DNA from 3 places in the Bradyrhizobium sp. UFLA05-109 genome. Region 1 is predicted to be linked to each of the others. Evidence: predicted binding sites of a transcription regulator. Region 1 holds the regulator's gene; each other region holds the start of a gene.
What was found. The regulator PhoB, encoded in region 1, activates phosphate uptake and scavenging genes when phosphate is short. The targets are predictions, from matches to a motif close to TGTCATNNANCTGTCAT.
Positions count from the first base shown of each region.

Region 1 (7,691 bases):
GCGGTCTCTGCATCGGTGCCGCCGCCTTTGGCGTCACCTGGCTCGCGCTGATCCTGATCACGCTGCTCTACAACGGCATCACCGGTCTGAACCTTCAGATCTTCGTCGCGGACACTCCGCCCCCGGGCTCGACCGAAGGCGGCCTGCGCAACGCCATCATCGGTTCGATCATCATGACCGTGATCGGCGTCGGCATCGGCGCACCGCTCGGCATGTTCGCCGGCACCTATCTCGCCGAATACGGCCGCAACGACAAGCTGACCTCGGTGATCCGCTTCATCAACGACATCCTCTTGTCGGCGCCCTCGATCATCATCGGCCTGTTCATCTATGGCGCGGTGGTGGTGCCGATGCGTGGCTTCTCCGCGATCGCCGGCGCGCTGGCGCTCGCCGTCATCGTGATCCCGGTCGTGCTGCGCACCACCGAGGACATGCTGTTGCTGGTGCCGAACGCGTTGCGTGAGGCGGCTTCCGCCCTCGGTCTGCCACGCTCGCTGGTGATCAAGCGGATCGCCTACCGCGCGGCGCGCTCCGGCCTCATCACCGGCGTGCTGCTCGCGACCGCCCGCGTCGCCGGCGAGACCGCGCCGCTACTGTTCACCGCGCTGTCGAACCAGTTCTTCAGCCTGAGCCTGAACAAGACGATGGCGAACCTGCCGGTCACCATCAACAACTTCGTTCAGAGCCCCTACGCCTATTGGAAGCAACTGGCCTGGAGCGGGGCGCTTCTGATCACCCTGACCGTGCTTGCCCTGAACATTGGCGCGCGCATTCTTGGCGCCGAGAGGACTGCAAAATGAGCGATCTGTCCGTTTCCGTAGGTTCCACCGGGCGTCAGGCCTCGCCGACGCTGCCTGAGGCTCCGGCCAAGGTGACGGTGCGCAACCTCAACTTTTATTACGGCGAACACCACGCGCTGAAGAACATCAACATGACGCTCGGCACCAACCGCGTCACGGCGTTCATCGGCCCGTCCGGCTGCGGCAAGTCGACCCTGCTGCGCATCTTCAACCGGATGTACGATCTCTATCCGGGGCAGCGCGCCACCGGTCAGCTGATGCTGGACCAGACCAACATCCTCGACCCCAAGCTCGACCTCAACCTGCTGCGTGCCCGGGTCGGCATGGTGTTCCAGAAGCCGACGCCGTTCCCGATGACGATCTATGAGAACATCGCCTTCGGCATCCGCCTCTATGAGAAGATCTCCAAGTCCGAGATGGACGACCGGGTCGAGAAGGCGCTGCGCGGTGGTGCGCTGTGGAACGAAGTCAAGGACAAGCTCAACGCCTCCGGCCTGTCGCTCTCCGGTGGCCAGCAGCAGCGTCTCTGCATCGCCCGCACCGTGGCGGTGCGCCCCGAGGTGATCCTGTTCGACGAGCCCTGCTCGGCGCTCGATCCGATCTCGACCGCCAAGGTCGAGGAGCTGATCCAGGAGCTCGCCGAGAACTACACGATCGCGATCGTCACCCACAACATGCAGCAGGCGGCGCGCGTCTCCGACAAGACCGCCTTCATGTATCTCGGCGAGCTCATCGAGTTCGACGAGACCAGCAAGATCTTCACGTCGCCCAGCGACCGGCGTACCCAGGACTACATCACCGGCCGCTTCGGCTGAGGAGACAGGAAATGGCTTCTGAACATACCGCAAAGGCCTTCGACACCGACCTCCAGGAGCTTACGCGGCTCGTTGCGGAGATGGGTGGCCTTGCCGAGCGCATGATCGTCGATTCCGTCGATGCGCTGATCCGCCGTGACGTCGCGCTCGGCCAGCGCGTGGTAGCAACCGACGCCGAGATCGACGCGCTCCAGAAGAAGATCGAGGAGCGCGCCGTGCTCACGATCGCGCGCCGCCAGCCGATGGCTGTCGACCTGCGCGAGATCGTCGGCGCCATGCGCGTTGCGACCGATCTGGAGCGCATCGGCGACCTCGCCAAGAACATGGGCAAGCGCGTCGCCGCGCTCGAGACCGATTTCCATCCGCTAAAGCTGTTCCGCGGCCTGGAGCACATGACCGACCTCGTGCAGCAGCAGGTCAAGTCGGTGCTGGACGCCTATGCCGCGCATGATCTGCCAGCGGCGATGATGGTGTGGAAGGGCGACGAGGAGGTCGACGCGATCTGCACTTCGCTGTTCCGCGAGCTCCTGACCTACATGATGGAGGATCCGCGCAACATTTCGTTCTGCATCCATTTGATGTTCTGCGCCAAGAATATCGAGCGGATCGGCGACCATGCGACCAACATCGCCGAGACCGTCTTCTATATGATCGAAGGTCAGGCCATCGCGGACAAGCGTCCGAAGGGCGACATGACCACCTTCGCCACGACCGTGCCGAACACTTAAGGAGCGACGACGCCATGGGCGCACGCATTCTGGTTGTTGAGGACGAGGAAGCGCTGACCGAGCTATTGCGCTATAACCTCGAAGGCGACGGCTACGATGTCGAGACGGTGATGCGCGGCGACGACGCCGACACCCGTCTCAAAGAGCACATCCCCGACCTGATCGTGCTCGACTGGATGCTGCCGGGCCTGTCCGGCATCGAGCTGTGTCGCAGGCTTCGCGCCAGGCCCGAGACCAAGCAGCTGCCGATCATCATGCTCACGGCGCGCGGTGAGGAGAGCGAGCGGGTGCGCGGGCTTGCGACCGGCGCCGACGACTACATCGTCAAGCCGTTCTCGGTGCCCGAGTTGCTCGCACGCGTGAAGGGCCTCCTGCGGCGTGCAAGCCCCGAGCGGCTTGCGACCATACTCGCCTATGGCGACATCGAGCTCGACCGCGAGAAGCGCCGCGTCGCCCGCTCGGGCAGGCCGATCGACCTCGGCCCGACCGAATATCGCCTCCTGGAGTTCTTCCTGGAGCATCCCGGCCGGGTGTTCTCGCGCGAGCAGCTGCTCGACAGCGTCTGGGGCCGTGACATCTATATCGATGAGCGCACCGTCGACGTCCATATCGGCCGTCTGCGCAAGCTGCTCAATCTCGGCCGCGAGCAGGATCCGATCCGCACGGTCCGCGGCGCCGGCTACGCGCTGGATGATCGTTTCGCGAAGGCTGAGCAAACGTAAAAAAAAGCGCGCCAAATGGCGCGCTGACGTTTCTCGATCAGGCGTCCCGGCCCTGCGCCGGGACGTTGTCGTTTGTGGCTGAACTCAGCGTGTTCCCGGCTTAGCCGGTGCGCGCCGACGATCCGCCGCCGGCTGGTAGGCGACGCGCGAGTGCTGCGCGCAATAGGGCAGGCCCGAGAGCGACTTGCCGCCGCAGAAGAAGAAATCCGGGCTCGAGGGATCGCCGACCGGCCAGTGGCAGGTCGCTTCGTTGAGCTCGAGCAGCGACAGGCGCTGGCTCATCGGTACGACATTGTCATAGGTGATGGGATCGGGCTCCACCTCGACCTCGAAGGCTTGGGCGAGGGCGGTGTTGCCGCGCGAGATCGGCCGGCTCACCCGCATCATGTGCTGCGCGGGGCGTGCCTTGCGCGGCCGGGGAGCCGCCGAGGACGGGGTCTTGGCGCGACCGGACAGGCCCAGCCGGTGCACCTTGCCGATTACGGCGTTGCGCGTCACATTCCCGAGTTCGGCAGCGATCTGGCTGGCCGAAAGCCCGGCTTCCCAGAGCTTTTTCAATTGCTCGACGCGATCGTCGGACCAGGTCAAAACCGTCATTGCACCCTTCCCCTCGCCGCGCGCCAGCCAATCCTTGGGGCCACGTGGCGATGTCTAAGCCTCGAAAAACCCGTGCCGTCAGAATCCCTTAAGGCTCGCCGGGCGCGAAAAACGCACCTGAACGTTACGCCGGTACATGAGGACTTAGAGGATCAGAACTGCTGCACGAGATGTCGTATCTGACAGGAGAAACGCTACAATATGGCGTGACTCCCGCGCAAGAGTCTGCGGCTCCGCGTCCACATGTTCCGTCTTAAAAAACTCTCAAAATCGCCACCGCAAGACTACGGGCCGCGCGCCTCGCACGGCCTTCTGGCGGCATTGACAGCGGTTTTTCCAAGCATAAAATGGTGTCACGTGCCGCCCTTAAAAGGCGGCACGTTTCGTTTTCCGGGCAGGTCAATGATGCGCTGCGCAACGCAGCCTCAGCCGGCCCCAACATCCAAGTGACCGTCATGACCAAGAGCGCCGCGACGCATCTGCTTCCCGTTTTCGCCAGGGCCGAGCTCGGCTTCGAGCGCGGCGAAGGCTGCTGGCTGGTCGCAACCAGTGGCGAGCGCTATCTCGATTTCACATCGGGTGTCGCCGTGAATGCGCTCGGTCACGCACATCCGCATCTGGTCAAGGCCCTGCAGGAGCAGGCGACAAAGCTCTGGCACATGTCGAACCTGTTCCAGAGCCCGGATGGCGAGAAGCTCGCGGTCAGGCTCTGCAACGAGAGCTTTGCGGACTTCGTGTTCTTCTGCAATTCCGGCGCTGAGGCGATGGAATGCGTGATCAAGGTGGTGCGCCGCTATCACGCCACCAAGGGCCATCCCGAGCGCTACCGCATGATCACTTTCGAGGGCGCGTTCCACGGCCGCACGCTGGCAACGCTCGCTGCCACGGGGTCTGCAAAATATCTCGAAGGCTTTGGTCCGCCGATGGACGGGTTCGACCAGGTGCCGCATGGCGATCTGGAAGCCGTCAAGAAGGCGATCGGCCCACAGACTGCGGGCATCCTGATCGAGCCGATCCAGGGCGAGGGCGGCGTGCGCTCTGCTCCTCCCGCATTCTATCGCGCGCTGCGCCAGCTCTGTGACGAGCATGGGCTGTTGCTCGCCTTCGACGAGGTGCAGACCGGCATGGGCCGCACCGGCGAACTCTTTGCACATCGCCGCCTCGGCGTAACCCCCGACGTGATGTCGCTTGCGAAAGCACTCGGCGGCGGCTTTCCGATCGGCGCGTGCCTTGCGACCGCCGAGGCGGCCTCCGGCATGACGCCCGGCTCGCACGGCTCGACTTTCGGCGGCAATCCGCTCGCCGTGTCCGCGGCGAACGCCGTGCTCGACGTCATGCTCAAGCCCGGTTTCTTCGATCACGTGCAGAAGATGTCGCTGCTGCTCAAGCAGAAGCTCGCCTCCGTGATCGACCGCCATCCGGATGTCGTCAGCGAAGTGCGCGGCGAGGGGCTGTTGATCGGCCTCAAGGCCGTGGTGCCTTCGGGCGATCTTGCCACGGCGCTGCGCAACGAAAAGCTGCTCACCGTCGGCGCCGGCGACAATGTGGTGCGCTTCCTGCCGCCCTTGATCGTCACCGAGGCGGAAATCGAGGAGGGCATCGCGCGGCTCGAGCGCGCCTGCACCGCGATTGAATCCACTCTCAAGACGCCGGCGGCAAGCTGATGAGCAAGACGCCCAAGCACTTTCTGGATATCAACGAGCTGCCGCTGTCGGAGCTCAAGAGCATGCTCGCCGCCTCCTCGGCCATGAAGGCAAAGCAGAAGGCGCATCAGCCGGTCAAGCCGCTCGAAGGCAAGACGCTGGCGATGATCTTCGAGCGGCCGTCGACGCGGACGCGGGTGTCGTTCGATGTCGCCATGCGCCAGCTCGGAGGCGAGCCCATCATGCTCACCGGCGCCGAGATGCAGCTCGGCCGCGGCGAGACCATCGCCGACACCGCGCGCGTGCTGTCGCGCTATGTCGATGCCATCATGATCCGCATCCTCAATCACGATGCGCTGCTCGAGCTCGCGGCGAACGCGACAGTGCCTGTCATCAACGGACTGACGCGGCGCTCGCATCCGTGCCAGGTGATGGCCGATCTCATGACCTATGAGGAGCATCGCGGGCCGATCGAGGGCAAGACAGTGGCCTGGACCGGCGACGACAACAACGTTCTCGCCTCCTGGGCGCATGCCGCCGAGCGCTTCAAGTTCAACCTCAATGTCGCGACCCCGCCGGAGCTCGCGCCGAAAAAGGCGATGCGCGACTGGGTCAAGGCGACGGGCGCTCCGATCATGCTGGGCACCGATCCGGAAGCTGCGGTGCGCGGCGCCGATTGCGTCGTCACCGACACTTGGGTCTCGATGGGCGACAAGGAGGGCGAGCGTCGCCACAACGTGCTCAAGCCCTACCAGGTCAACGCCCAGCTAATGTCGCTCGCCAAGCCCGATGCGCTGTTCATGCACTGCCTGCCCGCCCATCGCGGCGAGGAGGTCACCGACGAGGTGATCGATGGTCCGCAATCCGTCGTGTTCGACGAGGCTGAAAACCGTCTGCACGCGCAGAAGGGTATTTTGGCCTGGTGCTTTGACGCGGTGAAATAGGTTTGGATCGCCGTCCTGGCGGACGACAATGAGAGAACCGTGATGATGGCAGCGTGGCGTTGCCCTATCTTCGGTCGTCGTCCCGGACAAGCGCAGCGAAGCGGAGCGCAGATCCGGGACCCATAACCACAGGGTGGAGTTTAGCGAAGACTCGGGGTTGTCATCTCCGCCACAACGCAATCCTGTGGTTATGGGTCCCGGGCTCGCGCTTTGCGCGCGCCGGGACGACACCGAATATGGTGTGCTGTGTACGATCCATTCTGCATCAAAAACGGAGCGCCTTGCCGCCCCTTTCATTTCGTTCACTCCGACCCCAGATAGAGCGCCATGGTCCCCCAATCCCCTGACATCAAAGCCGGGCCCGAAAGTCCGGTTCGCGCGCCGTCTTCCGTTCCCGTCGACGACGCCGTGCTGCCCTTCGAGGTCGATGCGCTCGACGTGCGCGGGCGCTTGACCCGGCTCGGGCCTGCGCTCGACGATATCCTCACCAAGCACGATTACCCCGCGCCGGTCGGCAAGCTGCTCGGCGAGGCCATCGTGCTGACGACGCTGCTCGGCTCGGCGCTGAAATTCGAAGGCCGCTTCATCCTTCAGGCGCAGACTGACGGCCCGGTGTCATTCCTGGTGGTCGACTTCAAGGCGCCCAACCGCCTGCGCGCCTATGCCCGCTACGATGCCTCGCGGCTCGGCGGGGCAAAGGACTCCGGCTCGCTGCTTGGTCGCGGTCATCTCGCCATGACGATCGATCAGGGCCCGGACATGAGCCGCTACCAGGGCCTCGTCGCACTTGACGGTGGCAGCCTGGAAGATGCGGCGCATGAATACTTCCTGCGCTCCGAGCAGATCCCGACCAAGGTGCGCCTCGCCGTCGGCGAGGAATGGCGCTCGAGCGACGGCGGCAAGCACCGCTGGCGCGCCGGTGGTCTGTTGATGCAGTTCTTGCCGAAGGCGCCGGAGCGCGCGCGACAGGCCGACATGCATCCCGGCGACGCGCCCGAAGGCACCTCGCCGCATACCGTCGCCGAGGACGATGCCTGGGTCGAAGCGCGCTCGCTGATCGGTACGGTCGAGGACGTCGAGCTGATCGATCCCGATCTCTCGGGCGAGCGGCTGTTGTACCGGCTTTTTCACGAGCGCGGCGTGCGCGTGTTCAATCCGCTGGGTCTGAAAGCGGAATGCTCCTGCTCGCGCGATGCGGTGGCGGCGATGCTGAAGAGCTTTTCGCCCGATGATCGCGCCGCGATGGTCAAGGACGACAAGGTCGTCGTGACCTGCGAGTTCTGTAGCTCGGTGTATCAATTCACGCCGCACGAGGCGGGGGTGGAGAACGCCTAGCCAAGCGGTCAGAAGTCGTAAGGTGGGCAAAGCCAAGCGTGCCCACCACTTCTATCACATGATTGGAGAGGTGTTGGGCACGGCGCTTCGCGCCTTTGTCCACCCTA
Region 1 covers NZ_JBBIAR010000042.1:66,439-74,129, forward strand. Annotated here, with positions in the region: gene pstA (phosphate ABC transporter permease PstA) at 1-800, shown strand, start outside; gene pstB (phosphate ABC transporter ATP-binding protein PstB) at 797-1,615, shown strand; gene phoU (phosphate signaling complex protein PhoU) at 1,627-2,343, shown strand; gene phoB (phosphate regulon transcriptional regulator PhoB) at 2,358-3,065, shown strand; gene Q3C01_RS27860 (GcrA family cell cycle regulator) at 3,150-3,662, opposite strand; gene Q3C01_RS27865 (aspartate aminotransferase family protein) at 4,118-5,326, shown strand; gene argF (ornithine carbamoyltransferase) at 5,326-6,249, shown strand; gene Q3C01_RS27875 (Hsp33 family molecular chaperone) at 6,577-7,584, shown strand.

Region 2 (7,691 bases), on a different contig from region 1:
GCGTGTTCATGAGGCCCCGCGGGTCGTGACGGCAACTCCGTCCGCCTTGCAGCCGTTGCCACCGCCGATCACGGTGTCGACGCCGGGCCCGGAGGCCTACGGCTCCCCCACGACGTCGAACCCACCCTACACCGCGTCCGTTGGCTCGGATGATGCGAACCGGCTGACGCCACCGGCCGACATCCCGGTCCCGGTTGTCGTTGCGCCTCCGCTCGATCTGCGGGCCGATGCGGCCGCTCCCGTGCCGCGGCCAAAGACCAACGTCGCCGACGAGATGCTGTCAGGCGTCAAGTCGATGTTCCACGCGGTCCTGCCGAAAAGCGTGACCCCAGACTGACCTGGGGCGCTGCGCCTTCGATCCCGTCTCAGCCGCCGACTCGGGCCAGCCCGCTGCGGGCGGCATCGTCGCGTGGACGGAGCGCGACCGCCTTGGTGTAGGACGCCGCCGCCTTGGCCTTGTCGCCGAGGCGCTCATAGGCGAGCCCCCGCGTGGTCCAGACTTGCGCATTGTGCGGATCAGCCTCGGAGGCCTCGTCGAGGTCGGCTGCGGCTTCCCTGACCTTGCCGACCGCGAGATAGCTGATGGCGCGGCCGAGCAGCGGCTCCGGCTTCTGCGGATTGAGCCCGCTCGCGGCGCTGAAATCCGCGATTGCGAACTCGTGTTCGTTGCTCGCCTGATAGATCAGGGCGCGGCCATAGAGCGCCTGCGCATTGTAGGGATCGAGCGCGACGGCGCGGTTGAACTCCTCGAGCGCTGCTGCCGTCTCTCCTGATTTCGCAAGCGCCTGGCCCTTTGCCGTGTGGTTCTGGGCCTCAGTGACATTGCCGGCGCTGACCGCGCTCTCGGCGGGCGCGGCAGCAGCCTTTGGCGCGTCCTGCGGCTTCTCTTTCTCGGGCATCAGCGATCCCAGGTCGAACGAGCAGCCAGACAGTGCGATCGCGATCAGTGTGAGCGTGACGGAACGCCGCCAGAGCCGGCACGACAGTGCCGGGCTGTGCTTGGGGAAAGGGGAGGCCATCTACGGATTCGCTCGCGCTGGTGCCGCATCGGTAGTGCCCCGTCCCAGAAAAGGCACCGCTCACAAAACAATAACGCGGGCTCGGGGCCCGCGTCATCGAAAACTCAGTTTTGCAGAAGCGGCAAAATCAGCGCGGTCCGCGCGGACCTGCGCCCGGGCCGCCACGGCCGCCAGCGCCACGCTCGCCACCGGGGCCAGCGCCGAACACCGGCTTCGGCTTCATCGGCAGCAGGCCTTCACGCTGCAGCTTCTTGCGGGCCAGCTTGCGCGCGCGGCGCACGGCTTCGGCCTTTTCGCGGGCCTTCTTCTCGGAGGGCTTTTCGTAATGACCGCGGAGCTTCATCTCGCGGAAAATACCCTCGCGCTGCATCTTCTTCTTCAGCGCCTTGAGGGCTTGATCGACATTGTTATCGCGAACGAGAACCTGCACGCGGCATCCTCTTCAGTGGATCGGATTTGAATTCTGGTAAGTCAAAGGGGATGGCAAAAAGCGCAAGCCCTTAACCTTGAGCGCGCGGATGTATCAGACAAAACCTGAGATGTCCATTGTCCAAGAGGGCTTTCGGGCCAAGATAAGCCATTAAATGGGGCAAAAATGCCCCCGTGCGGCCGCGATTTGGGTGGTTTGGTGCCAATCGCGGGGCCGTTCCCGGATTTTGATCCGGAAGTCTTGGAAATCAGGGGAGTCCCTCATGGATATGAAGAAATACGCCGCCGAGGCCATCGGCACCTTTTGGCTGACATTTGCGGGGTGCGGGAGCGCGGTGATCGCTGCCGGCTTTCCGCAGGTCGGTATCGGCCTGGTCGGCGTGTCCCTGGCGTTCGGCCTCAGCGTCGTCACCATGGCCTACGCCATCGGCCACATCTCGGGCTGCCATCTCAACCCGGCCGTCACGGTCGGTCTTGCGGCGGGCGGTCGGTTCCCGACCGGACAGATCCTGCCCTATATCGTCGCGCAGGTCATCGGCGCGATCGTGGCGGCCACGCTGCTCTATGTGATCGCCAGCGGCGCCCCGGGATTCGACGTCGCCAAGGGCTTCGCGTCGAACGGGTACGGTGCGCACTCGCCCGGCCAGTACGGCATGGTGGTGTGCTTCATCACCGAGGTGGTGATGACCATGATGTTCCTGTTCGTCATCATGGGCGCGACGCACGGAAGGGCGCCTGCGGGCTTCGCGCCGCTCGCGATCGGGCTTACGCTGGTGATGATCCATCTCGTCAGCATTCCCGTCACCAACACGTCGGTGAACCCGGCGCGCAGCACCGGCCCTGCGCTGTTCGTCGGTGGCTGGGCGCTGGCACAGCTCTGGCTGTTCTGGGTCGCACCGCTGGTCGGCGGCGCGCTCGGCGGCGTGATCTATCGCTGGCTGAGCGAAGAGCCGGGCGGCGTCGTCGCCGGTGTGAAGACCGCGTGATCGTCGCAGCATGATCCGGAAAAGTGTGCGGCGGTTTTCCTCGCGACAAGCGCGGAACGCGTTTGCGCGGAGATCATGCTCAAACAAGAATCTAAGGCGCGACGATGATCGCGCTTTAGAGGGGGATCGCGAAGCGCCGCGGTCCCCTTACTTACCGCGGGCGGGCGCGACCTCGGTGACGTGGCCCATCTTGCGGCCCGGCTTGGGCGTGCCCTTGCCGTAGATGTGCACGGTGGCTCCGGGGACCGTGAGCCACTCCGTGTAGCGGTTGATCTCGTCGCCGATCAGATTGGTCATGGTGACGACCTCGCCGTGCCGCACGGGCTTGCCGAGCGGCCAGCCCGCGATGGCGCGGATGTGCTGCTCGAACTGCGAGACGGACGCGCCGTCGAGCGTCCAGTGCCCGGAATTATGCACGCGCGGCGCGATCTCGTTCACCAGCACCTTCGGTCCCGTGCCGTTGGCGAGCACGAACATCTCGACCGCCAGCACGCCGACATAATCGAGCGCGTCGGCGATCTTGCCGGCGACGTTGCGCGCCTCTTCGGCAAGCGCGTCCGGAATCGCGGCCGGGGCGCGCGAGATCTTCAGGATGTGATCGCGGTGTTCGTTCTCGGTGACGTCGAAACATTCGACCTGGCCTTCGGCCGAGCGCGCGGCGATCACGGAGATCTCGCGCTCGAATGGCACGAAGGCTTCGAGGATCGCCGACTTGGTGCCGAGGCCGGTCCACACTTTCGCGATGTCGTCGCCCTCGCGGATGATCGCCTGGCCCTTGCCGTCATAGCCGAAGCGGCGCGTCTTCAGCACGGCCGGAAGCCCGATCCTGACGATCGCCTCGCGGAGCGATGCGACCGAGGTAACATCGGCATAGGCGGCGGTGCCGATCCCGAGCCGGGTGATAAAATCCTTCTCGGCGAGCCGGTCCTGGGTGGTCTCGAGGATCTTGCGGTTGGGCAGCACGGGGCGGCGCGCGTCCAGCACCAGCGCGGCCGCGGCCGGCACGTTCTCGAATTCGTAGGTGATGACGTTGACGTCATTCGCGAACAGCTCGAGCGCCTCGACGTCGGCATATTCCGCGCACGTCGCGTTCAGCACGACGTCGAAGGCCGGTGAGTCCGGATCGGGCGAGAACACCTGGGAGCGCAGGCCGAGCCGCGCCGCGGCCATCGCAAGCATCCGCCCCAATTGTCCGCCACCGAGGATTCCGATGGTGTCGCCGGGCTTCAGCTTCACCCGTTTGGTGCCAGTCACGCCTTGTCCTCCGGGCGCTCGGCCACGGCGTCAGTCTGTGCCTTGCGCCAGGCCACGAGGCGTTCCGACAGCGCCGGATCGAACAGCGCCAGCACGGCAGCCGCCAGCAGCGCTGCGTTGATCGCGCCCGCCTTGCCGATGGCGAGCGTGCCGACCGGGATGCCGGCGGGCATCTGGACGATCGAGTGCAGCGAATCGACGCCTTTCAGCGCCTTGGATTCGACGGGAACGCCGAACACCGGCAGTTCGGTCAGCGACGCCGTCATGCCGGGCAAATGCGCGGCGCCGCCGGCGCCCGCAATGATGACCTTGAAGCCTTCGGCCTTGGCGCCCTTGGCAAAGGTAAACAGCCGTTCCGGGGTGCGGTGGGCCGAGACGATGCGGCTTTCGCAGGCGACACCGAGCGCTGTGAGCGTATCGGCAGCATGCCGCATGGTGTCCCAATCCGACTGGCTTCCCATGATGATGGCGATCGGCGCGGTCATGACGTCAATTGTGCTCGGGAATACAGAAACATAGGCCAGATTAGCGGTTCCGGCCGGCGGCTCGCAAGGCGGTGGCAAGGAGAAGGGAATGCACTATCCTGTCTTGGTGAATCCCCGCAAGCCTTCATTGAGCAGGACGCCCATGAAGAAACCAAAAAGGGCGATCGCTGCGAAGGCCAAAAAGCGCCGGAAAAGCAGCGGGAGCCGATCCAAACCCGCGGCCAGGCGCACGGCCCGGTCGGCGGGCCTGACCGCTGCGACCACCGGCCGGGCCAAGGAAAATGCCAGGAACGATGCCAGAAACGATGCCAAGAACGACGCCAAGAACGACGCCAAGGCGATCATCCGCAGCCTGCGCACCAAGCTCGCCCGAGCCCAAAGGCGCATCGACGAGCTCGAGGCTGCCGCCGACACCGACTTCCTGCTCGGCATCCCGAACCGTCGCGGCTTCGAGCGCGAGCTGCACCGTGCGATCGCCTACATGGCGCGCTACGCCGCCCGCGGCGCGTTGATCGTGCTCGACGTCGATCGCCTGAAGCCCATCAACGACTCCTTCGGTCATGCCGCCGGTGACGAGGTGCTGAAGGCGATCGCCGCCGCGCTGACGCGGCAGGTGCGCGCCTCTGACGTGGTCGGCCGCCTTGGCGGCGACGAGTTCGCACTGCTGCTCTGGAACCTCAGCGAGACGGACGCCAAGGCCAAGGCCGCAGGCTTCGAGCAGGCGATCGACGACTTGTCCTTTGTCTTTCGCGGCCAGCGCGTGAATGCAGGCGCCTCCGCCGGTGTCGCGCTGCTGGGATCTCATGCCGAGGCAAGCCGCGCGCTGGAGGAGGCCGACGCAGCCATGTACGTGCGCAAGGCGCAGCGGCGGCACGAGCCGCGGATCAGGCTGATCAGCAGCTAGGATGCGATGATCTGGCTCACCTCTCCCCAGCGGGGAGAGGTGTCCCCCTCGGCTTGCATTGATTCAGTCAAAACTCATCCTGCTTTGGATTAAAGCGCGCTGAGATCTTCCGGCACGTTGCCGAACTTGCGCAGCAGCTTGGCGTCGCCGAACTCGCCGGTCATGGGATCGCCGCTGCGGCTGAACGCGATCGCGCCGATATGGCCGGCGCCGTGCGCCAGGATTTCGGCGCGCCGCAGCGCGGCGGCCGAGGTCTGACATTCCTCCGCGGCGCCCGCGACCGGCGATCCATCTCCATCGATGAGGAAAGGCAGCGCGACATAGTAGGTGACATCGGACATGGTCGGCTCCTCGTGCTCCTTGGCTCACGCGGCGCTGGAGGTGCTCCGCATCTTGTTGCGCGACGTCTCGGGAATGCAGCCGGCCGAAATTGCCGCCTGCAATTCCTCGAGCTCCGCTTCCAGATATTCGTTGGCCATGATCAGCGCCTTGATGGTGCTGCGCAGATTGCCGTCACACATCGCGATCGCTTGATCGCAGGCTTGCTCATAGTGGCTGTTGTCGAAGGCGGCTGCGGACATGGCATTTCCCCGGAAGCGGTTGAGATCCGAATGTTCTTCTTTTGTTCTTTTTGAGTCAAGTGGAATCCGTATGCGGAAAACGCATCCGGCATACCGGCGGGGATCAGGCGATGATGTCGGGCGTGATCTGGTCTTCGATGAAGGCGATACGGTCGCGCAACAACAGCTTGCGTTTCTTCAGGCGCTGTAACCGCAACAGGTCGGGGGCGGGCGATTGATGCAATGCATCGATCGCCGCATCGAGATCTCGGTGTTCCTGCTGCAACCGGGCGAGCTCGGCTTCGAGTTCGCGCTCGTCTTCATTGGTCATGATGTGCGGTAGCCGGAAAACCCGATGAAGTTGCGAAAGCCTGTGGAAGGCCTGTGGAAAGTATCGTCCTTGCGCGACGTGATCGCAAGCTATCTGGGTCCCCTATCAACGTTCTCTCGCAAAGATATTTCAGTGGATCGCGGCGCCAGCGCACAGGTGCATTGAAATCATGGATGATTCCTGCCGCGGTTCCTTACTCACTGTTCATTACATATGAAGTTTCAAAAATGACAGGGAGACTACGGATACTTATCGACAGAACGAATCGGTGATGTACACTTCTTCGTCCGGATCGAATTCTGAGGTTCAACCCTACCGAGGAGGTTTCGAATGACAATTCAGGCACATCTTGTTGAATTGGAGCGGAAACACAAACTTCTCGAAAATGAATTGCACGAAGCTCTTGTGCACCTTTCAACAGACGACCTGCAAATTGTTGAGTTGAAGCGCCGGAAGTTGATGGTCAAGGACCAGATCGAGCGGTTGAGGCACGGCACGGACGACACGCTCCACTAGTAAACCCCGTACACATGTAAGCCTGATCACGCATCCTTCACGCAGGGATGAGAGCTGTTGCGCTCATCCCTGCGTCGAGGTGCGAAGCGTCGTGCGGTTAACTTCGTGCGAAGGCTAGAGCATGATCCGGACCCGAAGGGGCCGTGTTAGCGCAAAGCGTGAAGCGGTTTTCCTTCGCGACAAACGCGGAACGCGTTTGCGCGGAGATCATGCTCATACAACAACCTAGAGCGCGATGACGATTCACTCCCAATCTCATCGCGCTTTAGATGTTTGCGAGCTCGGCGACGTGGTCGGCGATCGCAAGCGATGACGTCAGGCCGGGCGACTCGATACCGAAGAGATTGATCAGGCCGTTTACGCCGTGATCGCGCGTGCCCTGCATCAGGAAATCCTGTGTGGCCACCGCCGGCGGGACGATTTTCGGCCGTATGCCCGAATAGCTCGGCATCAACGCACCATCAGGCAGGTCCGGCCAGTATTTGCGGATCGCCGGATAGAAACGCTCTGCGCGTGCGGGATCGACGGCATAGTCGATCGTTTCGATCCACTCCACGTCGGGACCGAAGCGTGCCTGGCCCGCCATGTCCAGGGTGAGGTGCACGCCGAGCCCGCCGGGCTCGGGCACAGGATAGATCAGCCGTGAGAACGGCGCCTTGGTGCTGCAGCTGAAATAGTTGCCCTTGGCGAGATAGGCCGGCGGAATCCGGTCGAGCGGCATGCCGTCGATGCTGCGCGCCACCGTCGTCGCCGAAAGACCGGCCGCATTGACCAGCAGGCTGCATTGCAGCGTCATCGGCGCCTCGCCGCCGGCATCGATTTCGATGACGCCGCCCGACGCCTTGGCGCGGATCAGCGGCGTGTGAAACGCGAACGCAGCTCCCGCCGCTTCGGCCTCGCCGCGCAGCGAGAGCATGTAGGCGTGGCTGTCGATGATGCCGGTCGAGGGCGAGAGCAACGCGGCATCGCAAGCGAGCGCCGGCTCCAGCGCGCGCGCGGCGTCGCCTGCAAGCATCTGCATGTCGAGCACGCCATTGGCCTCGGCATGCGCCTTGATCGATTGCAGCTTCTCGGTCTCCTTCGGACTGGTCGCGACGATCAGCTTGCCGCAATTTTTGTGCGGGATGTCGCGCTCGGCGCAGTAGCGGTAGAGCGCATGCTTGCCGCTGACACACAGCCGCGCCATCCAGCTCCCGGCCCGGTAGTA
Region 2 covers NZ_JBBIAR010000009.1:149,536-157,226, reverse strand. Annotated here, with positions in the region: gene Q3C01_RS08920 (hypothetical protein) at 1-337, shown strand, start outside; gene Q3C01_RS08915 (tetratricopeptide repeat protein) at 366-1,019, opposite strand; gene rpsU (30S ribosomal protein S21) at 1,147-1,449, opposite strand; gene aqpZ (aquaporin Z) at 1,712-2,434, shown strand; gene Q3C01_RS08900 (5-(carboxyamino)imidazole ribonucleotide synthase) at 2,582-3,688, opposite strand; gene purE (5-(carboxyamino)imidazole ribonucleotide mutase) at 3,685-4,173, opposite strand; gene Q3C01_RS08890 (GGDEF domain-containing protein) at 4,316-5,077, shown strand; gene Q3C01_RS08885 (hypothetical protein) at 5,167-5,418, opposite strand; gene Q3C01_RS08880 (hypothetical protein) at 5,443-5,658, opposite strand; gene Q3C01_RS08875 (YdcH family protein) at 5,762-5,968, opposite strand; gene Q3C01_RS08870 (YdcH family protein) at 6,299-6,484, shown strand; gene Q3C01_RS08865 (NAD(P)/FAD-dependent oxidoreductase) at 6,750-7,691, opposite strand, start outside.
Region 2: Q3C01_RS08870 (YdcH family protein) is a predicted target of PhoB. The motif match lies at 6,196-6,212, and genes of this name have one in related genera.

Region 3 (7,691 bases), on a different contig from region 1:
GATCGGTTCAGTTGTTCGCGTCAGTTGATCGGGCCGCCGCCTGGCGGCCCGATTGTTTTGGGCGACTGGTCGCTTTCGCGAAACGCTGCGTTTCCAAATCGAAACGGTTCATGCACTTGCATCCTCTCGCCGAGGTGGATTAAGTGCGCGAGCCCATTTCCCGCTTAGAGGTTCAAGGACAACCATGGCCTACAACATCGTCACGATCGCCGGCAGCCTGCGCAAGGAGAGCTTTTCGCTCAAGATCGCCAACGCGCTCGCGAAGCTCGCGCCTAGCTCGCTTTCGCTCGAGGTGGTCACGCCCGCCGGCATCTCGTTCTTCAACCAGGATCTGGAAGCGGCTCCCCCGGCCGACTGGCTGGCCTTCCGCGAAAAACTCCAGAAGTCGAACGGCGTCCTGTTCGTGACTCCTGAATACAACCGCGCGATCCCGGGCGTCCTGAAGAACGCGATCGACGTTGCTTCGCGGCCCTATGGCAAGAGCTCGTTCAATGGCAAGCCGGTCGGTATCATCTCCAACTCGCCGGGCCCGCAGGGCGGAGTCAGTGCCGCGAAAACGCTCCAGAACATCCTGCCGGGCATTACCGGGGCAATCATGCAGCAGCCGGAGACTTACCTGAACGCCGTTGGCGACGCCTTCGACGCCGCGGGCAACCTGGTCAAGGACTCGCTGAAGACGGTGCTCCAGCAGTACATCGACGCCTTCGCCGCGCACGTGGCCAAGCATCAGGGCTGATTGGCTGGCTGGGCCCTCACAACCTTAGGGCACGTGCAACTCTGCGTCATGGCCGGGCTTGTCCCGGCCATCCACGTGTTTACCGGGACGAAGAACGTGGATGCCCGGCACAAGGCCGGGCATGACGCGTGGTGAAACTGTGCCCGATCTCATCCATCATTCGGGATTAGCACTCCCTTAACCAACCTGTCCCATCTTGCGGACATGGTCACGCGTGCGCGCCTCAAATCGATTCTGACCGGCCTTGCGCTCTACGCCATGGCGGCCGCGATCGTCGGCTATTTCGGCATCAACGCCTACACCGGCAAATACGGCCTCAACGCCCGCCAGGAGCTCGACCAGGAGATCATCGCGCTGACCAGTGAACTCGCGCGGCTGAAGCGCGAGCGCGCCGAGGGCGAGCAGCGGGTGTCGCTACTGCGCTCGGAAAAGATCGACCCCGACATGCTGGACGAGCGTGCGCGCTTCCAGCTCCAGTTCGTCAATCCGCACGACCTCGTGCGGATGAACAATTCGAACTAAACCTCCTGCGTTGTAACGCTCTCTACACCTCATCCTGAGGAGCCCGCGGGACGCGTGCGTCTCGAAGGATGGCCGCGGGAAAAATTGGTGCGCCTCATGGTTCGAGACGCGCGTCCCGCGCTCCTCACCATGAGAGGCTGATGACGGAGCAAGGTCAGAGCGTTGCCAGCTTCGCCGCGCCCTTGGCGAGGACGTCGCTGAAACTCGTGTCCCAGAATTTTGCGACGTCAGTCTGCGCGTCGAGCACGCCGAGCTTGAGGAAAGTGTCGGCAACCTTCTGATGGGTCACCGGCACATCCGGCGTGACGCCCACGAGCGAGAAATCGGCGCTGCGATGGGCGAACTGATCGAGGATGTCCTCGAGCAGCAGATGCGTCTCCGCGACCTGCGCCGTCGCATAGACCTGGAAATTCCTGTTGGCGAAGGCATAGGCGCGCTGGATGCGCAGCAGGAAGTCGGCGAGCGCCGCATGCCGCAAGGGATCGTCGATCGCCTTCGGATTGGCATAGATCGGGAAATTTCCGGAGAGATAGCCGACGCCGGTCTTGAGCAGGCGCGCGCCCTGCCTGGAGATCGCGAGTTGGCCGTTGTAGCCATAGATCGCCCACGCATCGAGCTTGCCCGAGGTGAAGGCGGAATAACCGTCCGACGGTGTCAGGTTGATGGCCTCGATGTCGTTGAAGGTCAGCCCGGCTTCCTCGAGCTGCTTGGCGAGGAAATAGTGCGCGGTCGTGGCGCGGACATACCCGACCTTCTTGCCTTTGAGATCGGCGATCGAATGGATCGGCGTGTCCTTGGCCGCAACCGTGATCTGGGTGTTGAGGTCTTCGTGGGTGACTGCGATGAAGCGCACGCTCGCATTCTTGCGCGCGGCGAACATCGCGGGAATCTCGCTGCCCGAGCCGAGATCGAGCGCGTCGCTGTTCAGCGCCTCGATGTGCAGCACGCCATTGTTGAGCTCCTTCCAGTCGATCTTGTAGGGCGTCCTGTCTTCGCCGGCAGCCTGGAGCAGGGCGGGCCAGCCGCCCTTGTAATAGGCGACGCGCAGCGTGACGCCGCTGAGATCGATCTCTGCCGGCTTGCCTTGGGCTTTCGCACCGCCGGCAACGAGTCCGCCTGCTAGCGCGCCGAGCAGGGAACGCCTTGAGAGTGAGAACGGGTTGGTCACGACGGCTCCTGCTGAAAGTTACTTGATGCTTCCAGCATAGGTGACGCGCTGTTTGCGCTCTATTCTGTTTTTCGATCGCCGCGTGAAACGCGCATTCCAACTTTTGCGACAGTGCGGTGTTATTCGGTTTTTTCGCCTATATCGAAGGTCGTAAGTGGATGCTGTACTTCCGTCTTGACGGCAACGGCGGTGCGGGTTCATGCCTTCTTGCGCGGCACTTTCAGGATTGAGGCAGATCAATCGAGCGACGTCGGCAGCATCTAGACTGCCCTCGGGAGGAAACAGTGATGAATGGGCAAATGCACCCGCATCACGCGGCCCGCGTCGAGGCCGCCATCGCGTCAGGCCAGGCGGCACGCTCCGCGCTCGTGGCCTCGTGGCGCCGTTCCTCCCGATTGCATCATCTCGATCCTGCAGGCCATCGGCCGACGACCCGTCTCACCGAGACTGAGTTGCACCATGCGCGCGAGCGGATCGCGCCACTGCTCAGTGCTGCCCAAGGCACGATGGACCGGCTCTACCAGGCGGTCGGAGCTGCCGGCTGCTGCGTGCTGCTCGCCGATCGCGAGGGGATTCCGGTCGATCGTCGCGGCACGCCGGCTGACGACCCCACGTTCCAATCCTGGGGCCTTTGGATCGGCGCGCTCTGGAGCGAGGAGCATGAAGGCACCAACGGAATCGGAACGTGCCTCGTCGAGCAGCGGCCGCTGACCATCGATCGCGAGCAGCATTTCTTCGCCCGCAATACGCTTCTGAGCTGCACCGCTGTCCCGATCTACGATCATGACGGGATGCTCGCCGGCGTGCTCGACGTCTCCTCCTGCCGCGCCGACCGCACCGACGCCTTCGCCAACCTGATCGCGCTCGCGGCAGGCGAAGCGGCACGGCGCATCGAGGCTGATCTGTTCCGCAACGCCTTCGCCCACGCCCGCATCGTGCTGACGTCGTCAGCCGACGGCCATTGCGGTGGTCTCGTCGCGGTCGATGCGGATGATCTCGTGATAGGCGCGACGAGGTCCGCCCGGGTCGGACTTGGGATCGCGCCCGGCCGCCCGTTGCAGCCGGTGCCCGCAGCCGATCTTCTCGGTGGCGATGCGGCTCCCGATCACTTCGCCGGTGGTCAGCGTGCCGTGTTGCAGCGGGCGCTGTTGCGCGCGGGCGGCAATGTTTCCGCCGCCGCCAAGGCCCTCGGCGTCAGCCGCGCCACGCTGCACCGAAAGCTCAAGCGCTTCGAGTTGAAGCACTGAGCGTTCGCTCGTTTCCTCAATCGTCATTGCGCGCAATGACGATGTGGCTCAAGAATGCGCTGCTCAGGATGAGGTCTGAATGCGTGAGGGCCACTTCACCTGTCGCAGAACTGCGACAGGTCGCCTCCATCAACGCGTCCACCCGGGCTGACAGAAAACGCCTCCCGCTTCATCGTCTGCGCAAGTCGTGAACGCACGACGATCGCGCAAACAGCAACATCGGGAGTGAATATGAACAAGGTCGAATTCCTCAACGTCGCACAAGTACCCTTCGCCGCGAAGTACGACAATTTCATCGGCGGCAAATTCGTAGCGCCGATCTCCGGCAAGTATTTTGACAACGCCTCGCCCGTGAACGGTCAGGTTGTCTGCAAGATCGCGCGCTCCGATCACCAGGACGTCGAAGCTGCGCTCGATGCCGCGCACGCCGCCAAGGCTGCCTGGGGCAGCACCAGCGTTGCGGAGCGCGCCGCAATCCTGAATCGGATCGCAGAGCGCATGGAAGAGAACCTCGAGCGGCTCGCAATCGCCGAGACCTGGGACAATGGCAAGCCGATCCGCGAGACCCGCGCAGCCGACCTGCCGCTCGCGATCGATCACTTCCGCTACTTCGCAGGCGTCGTTCGTGCCCAGGAAGGCTCGATCGGCGAGATCGACCACGACACCATCGCCTATCATTTCCATGAGCCGCTCGGCGTGGTCGGCCAGATCATTCCCTGGAACTTCCCGCTGCTGATGGCGTGCTGGAAGCTCGCGCCTGCGCTCGCCGCCGGCAATTGCGTGGTGCTGAAACCGGCCGAGCAGACGCCGGCCTCGATCATGGTCTGGGCCGAGATCGTCGGCGACCTCTTGCCTCCCGGCGTGCTCAACATCGTCAACGGCTTTGGCCTCGAGGCCGGCAAGCCGCTCGCCTCCAGCCCGCGTATCGCAAAAATCGCCTTCACCGGCGAGACCACGACGGGCCGGCTGATCATGCAATATGCCGCCCAGAACCTCATTCCCGTTACCCTCGAGCTCGGCGGCAAGTCGCCGAACATCTTCTTCAAGGACGTCACCGCCGAAGACGACGACTTCTTCGACAAGGCGATCGAAGGCTTCGTGATGTTCGCGCTCAACCAGGGCGAGGTCTGCACCTGTCCGAGCCGCGCGCTGGTCCATGAGGACATCTACGACCGCTTCATGGAGCGGGCGCTCGAGCGCGTCGCCGCCATCAAGCAGGGGGATCCGCGCGCCGCGGACACCATGATCGGTGCCCAGGCCTCCGGTGAACAGCTGGAGAAAATTCTTTCCTATATCGACATCGGCAAGAAGGAAGGGGCAAAGGTCCTGGCCGGCGGTGGCCGCGCCAGCCTCGGCGGCGATCTCGCAGGCGGCTACTACGTCCAGCCGACCGTGTTCCAGGGTCACAACAAGATGCGGATCTTCCAGGAGGAGATCTTTGGCCCCGTCGTGTCGGTCACGACCTTCAAGACCGACGAGGAGGCGCTGTCGATCGCCAACGACACGCTCTATGGCTTAGGGGCCGGTGTCTGGAGCCGCGATGCCAACCGCTGCTACCGCTTCGGCCGCGCCATCCAGGCAGGCCGGGTCTGGACCAACTGCTACCACGCCTATCCCGCCCACGCGGCGTTCGGCGGCTACAAGCAGTCGGGTGTCGGCCGCGAGACCCACAAGATGATGCTCGATCACTATCAGCAGACCAAGAACCTCCTGGTCAGCTACAGCCCGAAGAAGCTCGGCTTCTTCTGATCGGCGGAGAGGGCGGCGCGCCCCTGCGCCGCCCGTTCCAACCATGCTACAAGCGCGGACGCGTTCGGATGCGGTCGTCGATCCGCGCGTGTCCCTGTTGTATTTCAGGAGCTTTTGTCCAGCCGACCGTCATCCGTCTGTCAGAGAACGATCCTATTCAGTTCGGCCCTTGTGGCGTCGAAGCGATGCCGGGCAAAAGACGGAGACTTGACCATGACGGACCATCGTTCACGACGGAATGTCTGTGCCGGAGCGATGCTGCTCGGCGTGGCCGCTTTGGCATTGGTCCCCTCGCTGGCCTTCGCACAGACCGGCTCGGCGCCGGCCGGCGCCAAGAACTTCTTGACCGTTGACGGTAAGCCGCCACTGATCCTCGGACATCGCGGCCTCCCGGGGCTGGTGCCTGAAGAGACCGAGGCGTCGTATGACCTTGCCGCGGCGCTTGGAACCGACGCGCTCGAAGAGGACCTGCACCTGACCAAGGATTGTGTCCTGGTCGCGCGTCACAACCCCTGGCTGAACGACAATACCAACGTTGCCGAGGTGGCGAAGACCAATGCGGCGGTCGCGGCTCGCAAGCGCACGGTGCCCGGCGTGCGCGTCAAGGCTCCTTCTTCCCCCAGCACACCTGCTGACTATCTCACGGATCTCACCAATCCGGCCGACCCCAAATCCGTGCTGAAATCGCTGATCGTGGATGGCGAAGACCATACCAATGATTGGTCGATCACCGACTTCACCATGGCCGAGCTGAAGGACTGGATCGCCGGGACCACCTATGATGCGGCCAACGAAAGGCCGAAGGTCTTCAACGGCAAGTTCCCGATCATCAGTTTCCAGGACATCATCGATATCGCCAAGGCCAAGAGCAAGGAGACGGGGCGTCCCATCAGCGTCTATCCGGAAACCAAGAATCCGACCTGGAACAACGCCCAGGCGATCGCCAATGGCTGTGGCATGCCCGGCAGTCACCCGCTCGAGGATGCCTTGATCAAGATCATCAAGGACAACGGCCTCAACTCAAAGGAGGCCCCCATCTTTGTTCAGAGCTTCGAGCCTGGCAGCCTGAAATACATGCGCAGCCATGGCCTGGAGACGCGGCAGGTCCAGCTCATCGATGGCAATGGTGTCGACTTCAAGACCGGCAAGGTCCTCAATAACAACATCACCAATTCGCGTCCGTTCGACTGGACGGTTTCCGGTGACGCGCGCTTGTACGATGCGATGGTGACCCCCGAGGGTCTTGCGGAGATCAAGACCTATGCCGACGGCATTGGTCCGTGGAAGGCTTACATCGTTCCGCTCAAGATTTCTCCGTGGAAGGACAGCAACGCCGACGGCACGCCCTACAAGGGATCGACTCCGGAGGCTTCGACGCAGGAAGCAACCAGCCTCGTTGCCGATGCGCACAAGCTCGGCCTGTTCGTGCATGTCTTCACTTTCCGAAACGAGAAGAAGTATCTGGCTGGCGACTACCACGGCGATCCAAGCCTCGAATATCTCAAATTCTTCCGTCTCGGCGTGGATGGGGTCTTTACCGACTTCACGCATACTGGAGTTGACGCCCGTGCAGCCTATCTGCGGGAGCTCGGCTGGTGAGGCCGGCCCCCTCTGGGGGGAGCAATTGTTGCCCGATCGGCGCCAAAGGTTTTGCAATATTTCGGTCACGTTGCAGTGCGGCATAATGAATGTCGCGCGATGTCGCTGCGGTGCTTTCGCGCGCGATAGACTTGGGTTAGAGAGGGCTTAGTTTTCTCTGACCCGGAATTCCTATGGCCGCACCCAAGAAAGCCGCCGCTAGCGCTCCCCAGGACAAGACCAACGGCGGTTCGCCCCCGGAATTCACGAGAGAGCAGGAGCTCAAGGCGCTTCGCGACATGCTCCTGATCCGGCGATTCGAGGAGAAGGCCGGCCAGCTCTACGGCATGGGTGCGATCGGCGGCTTCTGCCACCTCTATATCGGCCAGGAGGCCGTGGTGGTCGGAATGCAGATGGCGCTGAAGGATGGCGACCAGGTCATCACCGGCTATCGCGACCACGGCCATATGCTCGCCACCGGCATGGAGGCCAACGGCGTCATGGCCGAGCTCACCGGACGCCGCGGCGGCTATTCCAAGGGCAAGGGCGGCTCCATGCACATGTTCAGCGTGGAGAAGAAGTTTTACGGCGGCCACGGCATCGTTGGCGCCCAGGTCTCCCTCGGTGCGGGGCTCGCTTTCGCCAACCACTATCGCGGCAACGACAACGTCGCCGTCACCTATTTCGGCGA
Region 3 covers NZ_JBBIAR010000076.1:13,928-21,618, reverse strand. Annotated here, with positions in the region: gene Q3C01_RS37385 (MBL fold metallo-hydrolase) at 1-2, shown strand, start outside; gene Q3C01_RS37380 (NADPH-dependent FMN reductase) at 185-736, shown strand; gene Q3C01_RS37375 (FtsB family cell division protein) at 941-1,258, shown strand; gene Q3C01_RS37370 (ABC transporter substrate-binding protein) at 1,413-2,426, opposite strand; gene Q3C01_RS37365 (helix-turn-helix domain-containing protein) at 2,714-3,673, shown strand; gene adh (aldehyde dehydrogenase) at 3,905-5,422, shown strand; gene Q3C01_RS37355 (glycerophosphodiester phosphodiesterase family protein) at 5,636-7,021, shown strand; gene pdhA (pyruvate dehydrogenase (acetyl-transferring) E1 component subunit alpha) at 7,195-7,691, shown strand, end outside.
Region 3: Q3C01_RS37355 (glycerophosphodiester phosphodiesterase family protein) is a predicted target of PhoB. The motif match lies at 5,550-5,566, and genes of this name have one in related genera.